DNA from 2 places in the Bacillus sp. CGMCC 1.16607 genome. Region 1 is predicted to be linked to the other one. Evidence: a T-box and tRNA genes for the amino acid it is inferred to sense, from the RefSeq annotation. Region 1 holds a T-box; the other holds one or more tRNA genes.
What was found. The T-box of region 1 lies ahead of alaS (alanine--tRNA ligase). A T-box ahead of a tRNA ligase gene usually reads a tRNA of that ligase, here a tRNA-Ala.

Region 1 (8,077 bases):
TATAAAGACAATCAAATCTTAACCTATGTAGGCTAAACCTCGATGATAGAATCGAGGTTTTTCCCGTGTTATGCTATACTTTTTGTATGAACGAAAGGTGTGAGAAAATGGAAAATAATCAATTAGGTATTCAATATATGCAAGAAGGAAAATGGGAGGAAGCTGCCAAAATCTTCAATGAGGCAATTGAAGCAAATCCTAGAGACCCGATTGCTTACATAAATTTCGGGAATTTATTATCCGCTTTAAATGATAACGAGCGAGCACTTCAATTTTTCAATAAAGCAATCGAATTAGATGAAAATGCAGCTGCTGCCTTTTATAGTGTGGGAAATCTATATTTTAATGACTCAAATTTTGTTAAAGCAAAGGATATGTTTGAACAAGCTCTAAAAAAAGGACTGCAAACAGGTGATAATTATTTCATGTTAGGTTTGACATTAGTAAATTTGGAACAGACGAGACTTGCCCTTCCTTATTTACAACGAAGTGTTGAATTAGAAGAGCAAGATGCAGAAGCGAGATTTCAATATGGGCTTTGTTTAGCTCAAGAAAGCTTTATAAATGAATCCATTGAACAATTCGAACAATGCGTTAAGATTGATCCATCTCACGCAGATGCTTATTACAATTTAGGTGTTGCTTATGGTTTTAAAGAGGATGCTACACGTGCATTACAATATTTTAATAAAGCTCTCGAGCTTCAGCCTGATCATGTGTTAGCTGGCTATGGAAAAAAATTAATCGAACATAAATAATTAATTTTTTCAAACAGAAGGGGGGTTTAGAGTTTGAGCAAACAAGAATCGCTTGATTTATTCTCCGAACAAGGGAAATTTATGAAAGGAAAGCATTTAGTCACTATCTTTCATAATGAACAAAACTTGTACACCGTGATGAGAATTCGCCTTGAAGACACGAACGAAACGTATGATGACAAGGAAGCGGTAGTAACGGGTTATTTTCCAAAAATTTTTGAACAAGATACTTATATTTTTTATGGAGAATTAAAGGACCATCCTAAATTCGGATTGCAGTTTCAGGCAAACCATTTTCGAAGGGACATCCCACAAACGAAGCAAGGTGTGATTAATTACCTTTCAGGAGAGTTATTTAAAGGAATTGGAAAGAAGACAGCTGAAAGTATTGTTCAAACTCTTGGAGAGAATGCAATAACGAAAATTCTAAATACCCCTTCTTTATTAGACAGTATTCCCAAACTCCCACCTGATAAGGCCAAACTTTTGTATGATACCTTGATGGAGCATCAAGGCTTGGAACAAGTCATGATTGGCTTAAATCAATACGGATTTGGTCCGCAGCTTTCTATGAAAATTTACCAAATGTATAAAGATCAAACTCTGCAATTGATCGAAAGTAATCCTTACCAATTAGTCGAGGATATTGAAGGAATTGGGTTTGGAAGAGCGGATGAGTTAGGATTTCAGCTTGGCATATCTGGTAACCATCCCGATCGAATCAAGGCAGCATGTTTATATACTCTAGAACTAGAATGCATGCAGATGGGGCATGTTTTTGTTGAAGCGGAAGCGCTATTATTAAAGGTTAAATCATTATTAGAAGAAAATAAACGAGATCAAATTGACTTTTTAGCTATTTCTGCAGAAATTATTAAACTGACAGAAGAAGGGAAGGTAATCGGAGAGGAACAGAAAGTATATTTGCCTTCTCTTTATTTTTCTGAAATAGGTCTTGTCAAAAATATTAAACGCATTTTGGACCAAAAGGAATATGAAGAACAATTTCCTGAATCTGAATTTTTATTAGCATTAGGGAAGTTAGAAGAAAGAATTGGCGTCGAATATGCACCAAGCCAAAAGGAAGCCATTCAAACCGCACTAATGTCTCCTATGCTTATGTTAACAGGCGGACCAGGAACGGGGAAAACGACGGTCATAAAAGGGATTGTTGAACTGTATTCTGAGTTACATGGATGTTCTTTGAATCCGAAAGATTATAAAAAGGAGGAGCCTTTTCCATTTTTATTAGCTGCCCCAACAGGTCGTGCAGCAAAGAGAATGATGGAATCAACAGGCCTACCTGCTGTGACGATTCATCGCCTACTTGGTTGGAACGGGATTGAAGGCTTTGATAAAAATGAAGATAGCCCTTTAGAAGGGAAAATTCTCATTGTCGATGAAACATCCATGGTTGATATTTGGTTAGCACATCAGTTGTTTAAAGCACTACCTGAACATATTCAAGTTATTATGGTGGGTGATGAAGACCAGCTTCCTTCTGTTGGACCAGGCCAAGTTTTAAAGGATTTATTACAATCTGAATGTATCCCAACCGTACGTTTAATTGATATTTATCGTCAAGCAGAAGGATCTTCCATCATTGAACTTGCCCATGAAATGAAAAAAGGGCGCTTGCCGATTAATATTCTTAAACCACAAGCGGATCGATCTTTCATTCAATGCAATACAACACAAATTCCAGAAGTGGTTGAAAAGGTTGTCTTAAACGCGAAGAAAAAAGGTTATTCCGCGAAGGATGTTCAAGTTCTCGCACCAATGTATAAAGGTCCTGCTGGTATTGATCGTTTAAACGTATTGCTTCAAGAAATTTTTAATCCCAATGCGGATAAAACAAAAAAAGAACTAGCTTTTGGAGATGTTAAATATCGTATTGGCGACAAGGTCTTACAGCTTGTCAACCAACCTGAAAGCCATGTGTTTAATGGCGATATTGGAGAAATCATTTCGATTTTTTTCGCAAAAGAGAATACAGAAAAACAAGATATGGTGCTCGTATCCTTTGATGGAAATGAAGTGACTTATACTCGTCAAGACTTAAATCAAATTACACATGCGTTTTGTTGCTCTGTTCATAAATCTCAAGGTAGCGAATTTCCTATCGTTATAATGCCCATTACGAAAAGCTATTATCGAATGTTAAGGAGAAATCTCATTTATACAGCCATTACCCGTAGTAGGCAATTTCTTATCCTTTGTGGAGAAGAAGAGGCTTTAAAAATGGGAGTTGAAAGAACAGATGAACAAAGTAGAAACACGACCTTATGTGAAAAAATAAAAGCACAATTCAATGGGAATGATTCAACTAAGACAGTTACAGAAAAACCCAATCAGGATTTACCGGCTGAACAAATACTCTGGGAAGTTGACCCAATGATCGGAATGGAAAACGTTTCCCCTTATGATTTTATGGCAGAAGACTCAAACTAAAAATGTTCGGAAAGGGTTGATGACTTTTGCGGACATTTTCCTTACTAAAGGGACTCCCTGTATATGAAATGAGCAAGGGGAAAAAAATCGGTAATGTTTGCGATTTAAATATCTCAAGTAATGGGTTAGTTAAGGGTTTAATTCTTAAAAAGGGTGGCTTGTTTAAAAAGAGCCAAATGATCGATATTGGAAACGTTGCTTCCTTCGGTTGGGATGGAGTTATGATTGAGGATGTCGGGAAAATTGAATCTTTGCCAACTCCTGAGTATACACTTGATCACAAGCATTGCCTCCAAGGAAAAGTGGTTATGACATCTGAGGGAGAAAAGCTTGGGATACTAGAAGACGTATATTTTATGGAGGAAATGGGAACCATTATAGGGTATGAAATTTCGGATGGTTTCTTTTCGGACATTACTGAGGGAAAGCAGGTCGTAAAAACGTCTGAATCGCCCTCGATTGGGGAAGATGCCATCATCGTAAAGGTTAAATAACGTGAGGTGTCTTTTCCATGATGAAGTGTCCAAATTGTCAAAGCAAAGATATAGGTAAGATCGGAATCAATCAGTACTATTGCTGGAGTTGCTTTATTGAGCTAACTCTTACAAAAGGGCTCATATTTACCCACCAAGTGGAAGAAGACGGTAGTTTAAGTTCGTTAGATGATTTGTTCGAAGAAGATGATCGTCGTTATAGCGTGTAAAAACTAACGATAAAAGAGGTGAAACGTCTTGAATAAAATGTTGACCTCTGCCATCGCCTTTGGTGCGGGTATGGTTGCTTATAATTACGTTCAAAAAAATAACTTAATGACGAATCGTCAAATGAAAAAAATGACAAAAAGAATAACGAAAATGTTTTAAACTTGAAATGCAAACTTGCGCTTCTAGCTGTACAAAATAAAAAATCCCCGTGCTGGGGATTTTTTATTTTAAAATGAATATTTACGAGTCCTTGATGAAAACTACTTGAGAAAAGGGGGGACTTGTATTGGATATTCGAATGAAGTGGTATTATCGTTTAGGATTTCTCCTCTTATTATTTGTTGTGACCTATGTTTTTTTGAAAATAGAATTGATTTGGTTACCTATCTTAAAGGTTGTCTTCACTGTTTTATTTCCATTTATTGTTGCCGCATTAATAACCTACTTGCTTCATCCGTTAGTTGAAAAGATCCATTCAATGGGAATTCATCGAGGAATCGCTGTTGTTATCATTTATACGTTATTTTTCGGCGGGGTGGGAGTAGCCTTCTATAAAGGAATCCCAGTTTTTATTAAACAAATAAAAGATTTGGCTGAAAATTTGCCCGTATTTGCTGACCAATATCGAAACTGGTTACAATCGATTCAAGCTCAAACCTCTGAGTGGCCGATGGGTTTACACGAACGCATTGAAGATGGAATTGTTAGCTTTGAGAAAAGACTAGAAACATTGCTAAGCACTGTTTTGAAAAGTATGATGAATATTATTAATTCTATTTTCGTCATTGCGATAATACCGTTTATTTCCTTTTATATGTTAAAAGATATCGATCAATTGAAAAAGGCTACTTGGTATTTGACACCTAGGAAGTGGAGAAGGCAGGGCATTCTTTTTTTAAAAGATGTGAATGAATCCTTAGGAAGTTATATACGTGGTCAATTAATCGTCTGTGTCATCATTGGTGCGGTTTCGGCGTTATTTTTTTGGATTATTCAAATGAAATATCCTTTATTATTAGGATTTATCATTGGAGTGACGAATGTTATCCCATATTTTGGTCCAGTCATTGGAGCAATTCCAGCTGTCATCATTGCCGCGACCATCTCAGTTAAGATGGTTATATTTGTTGTCATAATCATATTAGTTCTGCAATTTCTTGAAGGAAATATCCTCTCACCCCTGATCGTTGGAAAAAGCCTTCATATGCATCCACTTATGATCATGTTTGCTTTACTAGCAGGGGGAGAGGTAAGTGGAATTGTTGGATTAATTCTTGCGGTTCCGATCTTGGCCATTATTAAAGTGGCAATCTTACATGCTAGAAATCATTTCATGAAAAAGAATGAAGCCGTGTAAGTTGTAACGTTGACAAAGTTTTTTTCAGTCGATATAATTCGGCTATAAGAAAATAATTAGAAAATGTCGAAAGATCAAGTATGTTATAGACCATTTAAAGAGAGGGACTTCCATGGCTGAGAGAAGTTCTAGGTGAAGGGTAACAGAAAGCTAATCTGGAATGCAGCTAATCCCTGCCGTTATCCGCGTTAAGGAGCTGAGAGATGAATGAAAGGACTTTCATTCATAATCAGGGTGGTACCGCGAGGCATGCTCTCGTCCCTGTTTTAGGGATGAGGGCTTTTTTGTATTTATTAATTAGGAGGAAATGTAATGAAAAATTTATCAGGCTCCCAAATTCGTAGTTTGTTTCTTGAATTTTTTAAAGAAAAAGGGCATTCTGTTGAACCGAGTGCTCCACTTGTTCCACATGATGATCCGTCCCTACTTTGGATTAACAGTGGTGTGGCTACATTAAAAAAATATTTTGATGGAAGAGTCATTCCTGATAATCCACGAATCACCAATGCTCAAAAATCCATTCGTACAAATGATATTGAAAATGTAGGAAAAACAGCTCGCCATCATACCTTCTTTGAAATGCTTGGAAACTTCTCAATTGGTGAATACTTTAAAGAAGAAGCGATTGATTGGGCTTGGGAATTTTTAACGGAAGCAAAATGGATTGGTTTTGAAAAAGAAAAATTATCCGTTACCATCCATCCTGAGGACGAAGAGGCGTTCGAGCTTTGGAAGAATAAAATCGGTATACCTGAGGAGCGTATCATTCGTTTGGAAGGTAACTTCTGGGATATCGGGGAGGGTCCAAGTGGTCCGAACACGGAAATATTTTATGATCGTGGCGAAGAATATGGAAATGACATAAATGATCCTGAATTATATCCAGGTGGAGAAAATGAACGTTATTTAGAAGTATGGAATCTTGTTTTCTCGGAATTTAATCATAATCCAGACGGGACATACACACCACTTCCAAAGAAAAATATTGATACGGGAATGGGTCTTGAGCGTATGGCCTCTGTTGTTCAAAATGTACCGACAAACTTCGATACCGATTTATTTATGCCGATCATTCAGGCTACGGAAGAGATTTCAGGAGAAAAATATCGTACGGATAAAGAAAAAGATGTTGCCTTTAAAGTGATTGCCGATCATATCCGTACAGTTGCTTTCGCAGTCGGTGATGGTGCACTACCTTCGAATGAAGGCCGCGGCTATGTGTTACGCCGATTACTTCGAAGAGCTGTACGCTATGCTAAGCAAATTAATATTAATCGTCCTTTTATGTTTGAGCTTGTACCAGTGGTTGGAGAAATCATGCAAGATTTCTATCCTCAAGTGAAGGATAAAGAAGAATTTATCCAAAAGGTCATGAAAAATGAAGAAGAGCGTTTCCACGAAACTCTTCACGATGGACTGGCGATTTTATCAAATGTGATGAAAAAGGAAAAAGAAAAAGGAAATGATACAATCTCAGGTGAAGATGTATTCCGATTATATGATACCTATGGATTCCCAGTTGAATTAACAGAGGAATATGCAGAGGAAGAAGGCATGAAGGTCGATCATGTAGGTTTTGAAAAAGAAATGGAACTTCAACGTGAGCGTGCTCGTGCTGCGCGTCAAGATGTGGATTCCATGCAAGTTCAAGGTGGGGTATTAGGAGATATCACCGTCCAAAGCCAGTTCGTTGGCTACGATCAACTACAAACTAAATCTAAAGTGACTGTATTATTAAAAGATGGTCAATTGATTGAAGAAGCAAGTGCGGGTGATGAGGTCCAAGTGATGCTTGATGTCACTCCATTCTATGCAGAGAGCGGCGGTCAGATTGCTGATAAGGGTCTTTTACTATCAGATGGTTTGAAGATCGAGGTTAAAGACGTTCAAAAGGCTCCAAATGGACAAAATCTTCACTCTGTCATCGTAAAACTTGGGACACTTCAAGCAAATGTAGAAGTAGACGCGACTGTCGATGCAGATAATCGAAGTAAAATTATTAAAAATCATACGGCTACACATTTACTTCATCGAGCATTAAAGGATGTATTAGGTGAGCATGTCAATCAAGCTGGGTCTCTTGTCGAACCTGATCGTTTACGATTCGACTTCTCCCATTTCGGACAAATCCAACCAGAGGAATTAGAACAAATCGAAAAAATGGTCAATGAGCAAATTTGGAAAAATATCTCTGTGAAAATTGACAATATGCGTATCGCTGAAGCGAAAGAACTTGGAGCTATGGCATTATTTGGTGAAAAATACGGTGAAATCGTTCGTGTTGTTCAAGTTGCAGATTACAGCATCGAGCTTTGCGGTGGATGTCATGTGCCAAATACTTCAGTTATCGGCCTATTTAAAATTGTATCAGAAGGTGGAATTGGAGCTGGAACAAGAAGGATTGAAGCAGTAACAGGTGAAGAAGCATATAAGCTACTAAATTCTCAAATTGGTTTATTGAAAGAAGTGGCAGATAAATTAAAAACGAATCAAAAGGATATTATTAGTCGTGTAGACACTCTTTTATTAGAAATGAAACAGCTACAAAGAGAAAATGAATCATTAGCATCTAAATTAGGAAACATTGAAGCCGGAAACCTTGTTTCTAAGGTGAAAGAAATCAATGGTGTAAATGTGCTTGTTGCTAAAGTTCAAGCAACTGATATGAATAATCTAAGAAATATGGCAGATGATTTAAAACAGAAATTAGGATCCGCTGTCCTCGTACTTGGAAGTAATACGGATGGTAAGGTGCAATTAATTGCTGCGGTTACAAGCGACTTAATTGAAAAAGGCTATCATGCTGG
Region 2 (8,077 bases), on a different contig from region 1:
CTTTGCCGCAGCATTGTTCCTAGCCGTTGGGGTCCTATTCATTATTGGGAGTCAAAATATTTCTAGCTCTTCTTATGGTAGCCAGGTTGGACCAAATATTTTCCCGCTGTTTCTAGGGATTCTGTTGGCTTTATTAAGTATTCGTTTATTTTATGAAACTTTTCGAGGTGAAAAACAGGAAGGGAAAAAGGAAGCCCTTCAATACAAGCCCTTCCTAATTATTTTTTCTGCTACCCTAGTATATATTTTAACACTAGAAACGATTGGATATATCATTACTACTTTTGTTTTCTTATTTATTTGTTTTCAAACGATGGAACGTTCCAAATGGCTCACATCCCTTCTCATTTCAGCTTGTTTTTCAGGCGTTGTCTATTATATTTTCGTAAATGTTTTAAAAGGGACATTGCCAGGCTGGCCAATTTGGTTTTCATAAGAGGGGGGGAATAGACAATGGGTACACTAGATTATTTAATACATGGATTTGGAACAGCACTTATTTGGTATAATTTGTTATTCGCCTTTGTTGGTGTTTTAATCGGGACAGCCGTTGGAGTTTTACCAGGAATAGGACCAATGAGCGGAGTTGCCCTACTTATTCCAGTAACGGCCTCTATTACCGGTGGATTGCCTCCCGAACAAGCAGCTACGAGTGCCATCATTCTCCTTGCGGGAGTTTATTATGGGGCGATGTACGGTGGATCGACGACATCCATTCTACTAAATACACCGGGTGAATCATCCTCTGTTGTAACAACATTGGACGGGTATCAAATGGCGAAGAAAGGTAGAGCAGGTAGTGCCTTATCGATCGCTGCTATTGGTTCTTTTGTAGCTGGTATTGTTACTCTTGTAGCGTTAATTTTACTAGCTGAACCACTTTCGAATGTTGCTTTAAAATTCGGTCCGGCTGAATATTTTTCACTTATGCTTTTAGGGCTTGCGGCTGTTAGTGGCTTGGCAGGAAAATCAGTTACAAAAGCTTTAATTATGACTGTTATCGGATTATTACTTGCTACAATCGGTATTGATAATGTTTCAGGAATAGCTAGATTTACCTTTGAAGTACCTTGGCTATATCAAGGGATTGAATTTTTAACGATTGCTGTTGGATTATTTGCACTTGGGGAAGTTTTCAAAACCATCTTAGAAAAAGACGAAGAAGAAACAGAGATTGCAAGAATTAATAATTTACTACCTTCTAAACAGGAATTAAAAGATTCAGCAGCACCTATCGCTCGTGGCTCCATCCTAGGATTTTTTGTTGGGATCCTACCAGGAGCAGGAGCAACACTTGCTTCGTTCTTTTCTTACATTCTTGAAAAAAAGATTTCAAAAGATCCATCGAAATTTGGTAAAGGGGCGATTGAAGGTGTAGCAGCTCCAGAATCGGCCAATAATGCAGCGTCAGGTGGCGCAATGATTCCTCTATTAACATTAGGAATTCCAGGATCTGGAACAACAGCCATCCTAATGGGAGCGCTAATGATGTATAATGTTCAGCCAGGACCGCTATTATTTGAGGATCATCCTCAAGTAGCATGGGGGCTAATTGCTAGTATGTTTATCGGTAATATCATGCTCTTAGTATTGAACCTACCACTCGTTAAAGTATTTGCGAAAATCATTCAAACACCGAAAAAGTATTTAATTCCTATTATTATTGCTATTTCAATTTTTGGTGTCTATGCTGTACAAGTTTCAATGTATGATTTACTTCTTTTACTTGCATGTGGGGTTTTCGGATATTTCTTAAGTAAAAATGATTATCCTATTGCCCCACTTGTATTAGGACTTGTATTAGGGCCGATGATTGAGAACAATTTGCGTAGAGCTTTAACTATTTCTAATGGTGATTACAGTGTATTTTTTACAAGACCGATATCTTTAGCATTTCTAATCATCACATTTTTATGGTTGATTATCCCAGTATTATTAAAAATGAGGGGTAAAAAGGTCATCATTAATGTGGAAGGGTAAAGTTTGGATATTCTGATTATTTGAGAAAACCTCTTTTTATAAAGGGGTTTTTTTACTATGATAGAAATAGAGGTGTTTCATCGAATGCGCTTACATACTAAACTAATGCTTGGAATCGTTGTTTTGATTATTTTTATGGGAGGAATATTTGAATATACCTTTAAAAATATGATGGAAACAAATCTCAAACATGAAAAAGGAACGAAGGCCTTATCAGTTGCTCAATCGATATCAAATATGCCTGATATTCAAGAAGCATTTTATACTGAAAATCCTTCCTTCATCATTCAACCTATCGCTGAAAAAATCCGCAAACAAGTGGGTGCTGAATTTATCGTAATAGGAAATCGAAATGAAGTCAGATATTCCCATCCTAATCCGAAACGAATTGGACAAAAGATGGTTGGTGGGGACAATAATCGTGTTTTTTTAGGTGAATCAGTTATTTCTGAATCAACAGGTACCTTAGGACCTTCCTTACGAGGAAAAGCACCAATATTTAGCGGAGGGGAAGTCATCGGAGTTGTTTCGGTTGGTTATTTGCAAACAGATATTGAAAAAGAAGTAGCAAAGATTCAAAGGAAAATTTTTATTGCCACAATGTTTATATTAATGGGAGGTTTAATTGCAGCGCTCTTAATCTCACTAAATATTAAAAGGGCTATTTTTGGCCTTGAACCGAAGGAAATTGCTTGGATGTATCAGGAAAAACACGCAATTTTAGAGTCCATCCATGAGGGAATCATTGCGATTGATACGGCTGGTAAAATCACCGTTGTAAATGAAACGGCACATAAAATTCTAGATATACCAAATAGTATTAAACTCCGCGGAAATAGAATTGAAGACGTGCTTGAAAATACCCAACTTCTTGATGTTGTAAGGTCAGGTCAAGCGGCATATGATCGTGAGTTTACGATCTTTGGAGAAACCTTCTTAGTCAATCGCATTCCAATCCTAAATAAACAAGGGAAAGTTATTGGGGCAGTGGCGAGTTTGCGAAATAAATCGGAACTATATAAGCTTCTTCAGGAGCTGTCTCATGTTAAATCCTATGCAGAAGGCTTGCGTGCTCAAACACATGAATATTCTAATAGACTATACACACTTCTTGGGTTAATCCAGCTTGGTTCTTATAAGGAAGCGATTGACTTTATTTCCAAAGAAGTCGATGTAGCTCAAGGATTTATTCAATTTTTAATGAGGGAAATACCTGACCCAATTTTAGCTGGATTTATCCTTGGAAAAGTTAGTTTGGCTAGTGAATTAAAATTAGATTTTACAATTGACCGTGAAAGCAGCTTTAAGGATGTACCGGTAGATATTAATCGCGATCAATTAGTAACTATTCTTGGAAATCTCATAAATAACGCTTTCGATGCTGTTAGGGAAAATGAAAAAAACGAAAAAAGAGTAAGTTTGTTTTTAACGGATTTAGGAAAAGACCTCATCATCGAAGTGGAAGATAACGGAAAAGGGATTAATTTAGAGAATAACGATAAAATTTTTCAAGAAGGGTTTACAACGAAGAATCACCATAGCAATGCCGGAATTGGATTAAGTTTGGTTCAGGAAGCGATTTACTGCCTTGGAGGATCAATTACATTTTCATCCACCGAGAGTGAAGGAACGATTTTCACAGTTGCCATTCCAAAAAGTAGGGGGTGTTTCAATGAGGGAGAAAAGAGACATAGAAGTATTGATAGTTGAAGATGACCAAAGGATTGCAGAAATACAAAGACGTTTTATTGAACAAATTGAAGGTTTCCAAACAATCGGAATAGCCCATAGTTATGTAGAAGCAAAAAGTTTTATTGACATATTTCAGCCAGATCTTATCATATTAGATGTCTACTTCCCTGATATGAACGGACTAGATTTATTGAAGGAAACAAAACAACAAAATAAACAGATGGATGTTATTATGGTCACAGCGACAAAAGAAATCCATAAAGTTCAAGAAGCAGTCACCATTGGTGTCTTTGATTATATAATAAAGCCTGTTGTTTTCGAGAGATTTAAACAGTCCTTACTTCGGTATCAGGATTATCATACGAAACTATTAGAGTTGGGAAAAGATAATACACATGTCACTCAGCAGCTGGTGGATAATCTTTTACGGAAAGAGATTGAACGAAATATTCACGAAAAATCGTATTTGCCTAAAGGAATTGACCCTCTTACTTTAGAAAAGGTATTGGAGGTTTTGGGAAAAGCTGATTCTGGTTTATCTGCGGAAAACGTAGGCAAAGAAATTGGCGTAAGCAGAACGACTGCCAGACGTTATCTTGAACATCTCGTGTCGGAAGAAAAAATAGAGGCTGATTTAGCATACGGGACAGTCGGTCGACCTGAAAGAGTATATGTAGGATTGACAAAATGATCAATTGTTTTTACAATGATTAAGGACATTATTAATAATAAAACTTTTTATGATTGTGGACTTTTCTAGAGAAATCTCTATTTTCGCCACACAAATGCCTTAGGACATTTGTGTGGTTTTTTATGTTTAAGGAAGGTGTGATTAAATGAAAGCTTGGCATTATGCTTTAATCGTATTTATTGGTGGGTGCTGTTATGGAGTGCTGTCTACGTTTGTTAAACTTGGTTATTCTGCAGGGTTTTCAATGGCAGAAGTTACGGGAAGTCAATATATTTGTGGAACTTTATTAATCTGGATCGCTACACTCTTTGCGAAGAAGAAAAAATTAAAGGGAATTCAAGCAGTTAAAATGATTCTTTCTGGCATTCCAATGGGTTTAACAGGAGTGTTCTATTATCAGTCTCTACAAACATTAGATGCGTCACTTGCGATTATTTTCTTGTTTCAATTTGTTTGGATTGGCACTTTATTCGAGTGGATGATCGATAAAAAAAGGCCAACGGGGAGTAAAATGGTGTCTATTGCTGCGCTTCTCATTGGATCCATTTTATCTGCTGGTTTGGTCTCAAATGGTGTCAACTCCTTGTCTTGGCAAGGGATCGTCTGGGGAATGTTATCAGCTTTAACCTTTTCAACATTTATCTATATTAGTGGTTCAGTTGGTAAGGACATTCCTCCCATCCAGAAGAGTGCATTATTTTCAACAGGAGCATTAATAATTGTAATGTTATTATTTCCACCAGCTTTTCTGTTAGATTTTCAAGTTGTAGTAGGGGTTGCACCGTACGGCTTCTTTCTTGGTTTACTGGGAGTCGTTTTACCACCATTGTTGTTTTCAATCGGAATGCAGCATGTTGGACCAAGTCTTGGTACGATATTAGCAGCATCTGAACTTCCAGTTGCGGTTACGATGTCTGCCCTCTTTTTGGCGGAGTATGTTAGTATCTCTCAGTGGCTAGGTGTGGTGGTCATCCTAAGTGGAATTGTTTTAGGGAATATTAATTTATCAAAAAGGAAATTGAATGCAGTTGATACGATAAATGGCAATAACTTTGCGAATTGATAGAGAGTAAAGCCGCAACCCTACAGGGGAATTGCGGCTTTTTATCATTTAGGCTAGGTCTTTTTAAAGAGTCAGAATATCTATTAAGGAACAATTGTAACCGGACATGGAGCATCATGTAACACACTGTAACTTACACTGCCCAAAACGGTTCGTTTAATAGCGCCTAACCCCCTACTTCCCATAACAATACATGCTACTTGGCTTTCCTTAGCCTCTACACAAATTTCGATTCCGGGAATACCAATTCTCACTTTTGTACTGATTGAGACATTTGGGCTCTTTGTTTCTGTTACAGCTAATGATTTCTCCAATACCTCTTGACTCAATTCCTGTTGGTATCCACGGATTTGCTCTTGACTAACAAATCGCTTTACATTAGGCGTATTATAGCTAGGCTGGATGTTTAAAAGAATAATTTCAGTTTCTTTTCCTTCCCAAAGTGAAAGTGCATACAGAATTGCTTTGTTGGAATCCTCGGAACCATCCACCGGAACTAAAATTTTTTTCAAGGTTCATTCACTTTCCTTCATATTAATTAGATTTTATCTTGTTTCTTGTTTCTTGTTTCGCAGTGTATAAAATTCTGACAAGAGATAATTTATAAACTTAGTATATAATTTTCTTTTATAAAATTGTCAGAATAAAACAATAGAATTATGTCTAATTATTGAATTTCAATTCTAATTGGATGTACACGCATAATTACGTTAATACAGGTTTAAAACAAACACCCGTGACCCGTGCACGTAAAAACGACATCAGCTCTGCTAATGTCGTTTTTTGTAAATTATGGAGCATAGGGGGCTCGAACCCCTGACCTCTACGCTGCCAGCGTAGCGCTCTCCCAGCTGAGCTAATGCCCCGTTAATGCTATATTGAATATTATAACTATTTTTCCAAGCTTGGCAATAGGTATTCGAAAAAAGTATGATCAGTATCAAAAATCCTAACAATTACGCCGCATCACTTCATTACTTGATAATGAGTAATTTCATAGTGACTCTTAATAGAACTAGCTAATTTGTAGGTGGTATCCTCCAGAATCTCAGACGTCGTATCTGATTTTGAATATTTCAATTGTTTCATTCACTCGATCCTGAAGACAAGGCTTGGTTGTAAAAGAAAAGGTGCGAAGCCCTAAGAATTCGCACCTTCCTTCTTCTATATCAAAATTAACCCATACTTTCTATTTCTACACTTTGAATTCCTTGGAAATTGGATATCGTGTAATATACATCAGTTGTTTTCAATTTAACATCTACTGTAATAATAAGTTGAAGGAGATGGTTATTATCAGACAGATCCTTTATCCGAATTCTTTTTACGGAAAACTTTTCATTTTTCATTAATAGGATAATGTCATCAATATTGTTTTTATCATTTACCTTTAACTGAAGTGATATTTCTTTCTCTCTTAAACGCTTTGGACCAATAAGTCCCATTAAGAAAGGAATTAATTCCACACTAATAATAAGTAATCCTACACCTGCAATTGCCTCGGTGAAGAATCCTGCACCTACCGCTATTCCTATTCCGGCTGCACCCCAAATCATTGCTGCAGTGGTTAGACCTGAAATACTGTCATTTTCTCTCCTTAATATAACCCCAGCCCCAAGAAAACCAATGCCCGAAACAATCTGTGCTGCTAAGCGAAGTGGATCCATTGTAATATTAATTTTATCGTTATGCGGAAATGAGTAAGCTGATTCGATTGAAACAATAGTCAAAAGACAACTTACTATTGAAATAACTAGACTTGTCTTTAGTCCGACTGGTTTTCTTTTTAACTCCCGTTCAAGTCCGATTACTAATCCTAATATTGCGGATATTCCTAATTTTAATAACATTTCCATTTCAGATTGGGTCATAACATTACCGCCTATTGTCTATTTTTGCTAATTAGTGTTTAAGTTTGATTGAAAAATAGCCTAAGCTTTTATCTTCACTTCTTGGATCTTGCATTTACTGAGTAATATCCAGATATTATCATTAGGAAACTAGAGCTAAATAAGTGTAAAATATAGACCATGTAATTATAGAAGGTTTGTAAAGGGAGATACATAATGGAAAAAAAACAATTCAATCCTTATCTGGCTTTGGTGATCGGAGTCATATCAGTTTCAACCTCGGCCATATTAGTAAAGTTTTCAACCTCTCCAGCAGGGGTCATCGCATTTTATCGTTTGTTTTTATCTGTAATATTATTACTTCCCCTGTTTTTAACAAGGTATGTTTCAGAGCTTCGTCTTATTACGAAGCGTGATTGGATATTCTCGATGATTGCCGGCATTTTTCTTGCGTTGCATTTCATCCTTTGGTTTGAGTCATTAAACTATACATCAGTTGCAAGTTCCACTGTATTAGTAACATTACAACCGTTATTTGCTTTTGTAGGCACGTATTTTTTCTTTAAAGAGAAAATATCTTTTATGACTATCATAAGTGGCATAATAGCGATTTTAGGAAGTGTCATTATTAGTTGGGGTGATTTCCGAGTAAGTGGATCTGCACTTTTTGGAGATTTCCTTGCTTTAATTGCCTGTGCACTCGTAACTGTGTATTTAATGTTTGGACAGGATGTTAGAAAGAGAGTATCTCTAATTACCTACACGTTCATTGTATATTCGTTTAGCAGTATCACACTTTTT

Region 2: it has a tRNA-Ala gene. The T-box ahead of alaS (alanine--tRNA ligase) is inferred to sense a tRNA for this amino acid. The anticodon was not compared.

What each region holds. Positions count from the first base shown of each region.
Region 1 covers NZ_JBHUJX010000025.1:607,881-615,957, reverse strand. The annotation lists gene mnmA (tRNA 2-thiouridine(34) synthase MnmA) at 1-36, shown strand, start outside; gene ACFSO7_RS19600 (tetratricopeptide repeat protein) at 108-758, shown strand; gene recD2 (SF1B family DNA helicase RecD2) at 792-3,209, shown strand; gene ACFSO7_RS19590 (PRC-barrel domain-containing protein) at 3,236-3,703, shown strand; gene ACFSO7_RS19585 (hypothetical protein) at 3,721-3,912, shown strand; gene ACFSO7_RS19580 (YrzQ family protein) at 3,950-4,072, shown strand; gene ACFSO7_RS19575 (AI-2E family transporter) at 4,200-5,270, shown strand; T-box leader at 5,328-5,536, shown strand; gene alaS (alanine--tRNA ligase) at 5,583-8,077, shown strand, end outside.
Region 2 covers NZ_JBHUJX010000018.1:1,190-9,266, reverse strand. The annotation lists gene ACFSO7_RS10245 (tripartite tricarboxylate transporter TctB family protein) at 1-436, shown strand, start outside; gene ACFSO7_RS10240 (tripartite tricarboxylate transporter permease) at 454-1,980, shown strand; gene ACFSO7_RS10235 (ATP-binding protein) at 2,038-3,690, shown strand; gene ACFSO7_RS10230 (response regulator) at 3,653-4,363, shown strand; gene ACFSO7_RS10225 (EamA family transporter) at 4,509-5,426, shown strand; gene ACFSO7_RS10220 (universal stress protein) at 5,510-5,938, opposite strand; tRNA gene ACFSO7_RS10215 (tRNA-Ala) at 6,220-6,292, opposite strand; gene ACFSO7_RS10210 (MgtC/SapB family protein) at 6,602-7,297, opposite strand; gene ACFSO7_RS10205 (DMT family transporter) at 7,493-8,077, shown strand, end outside.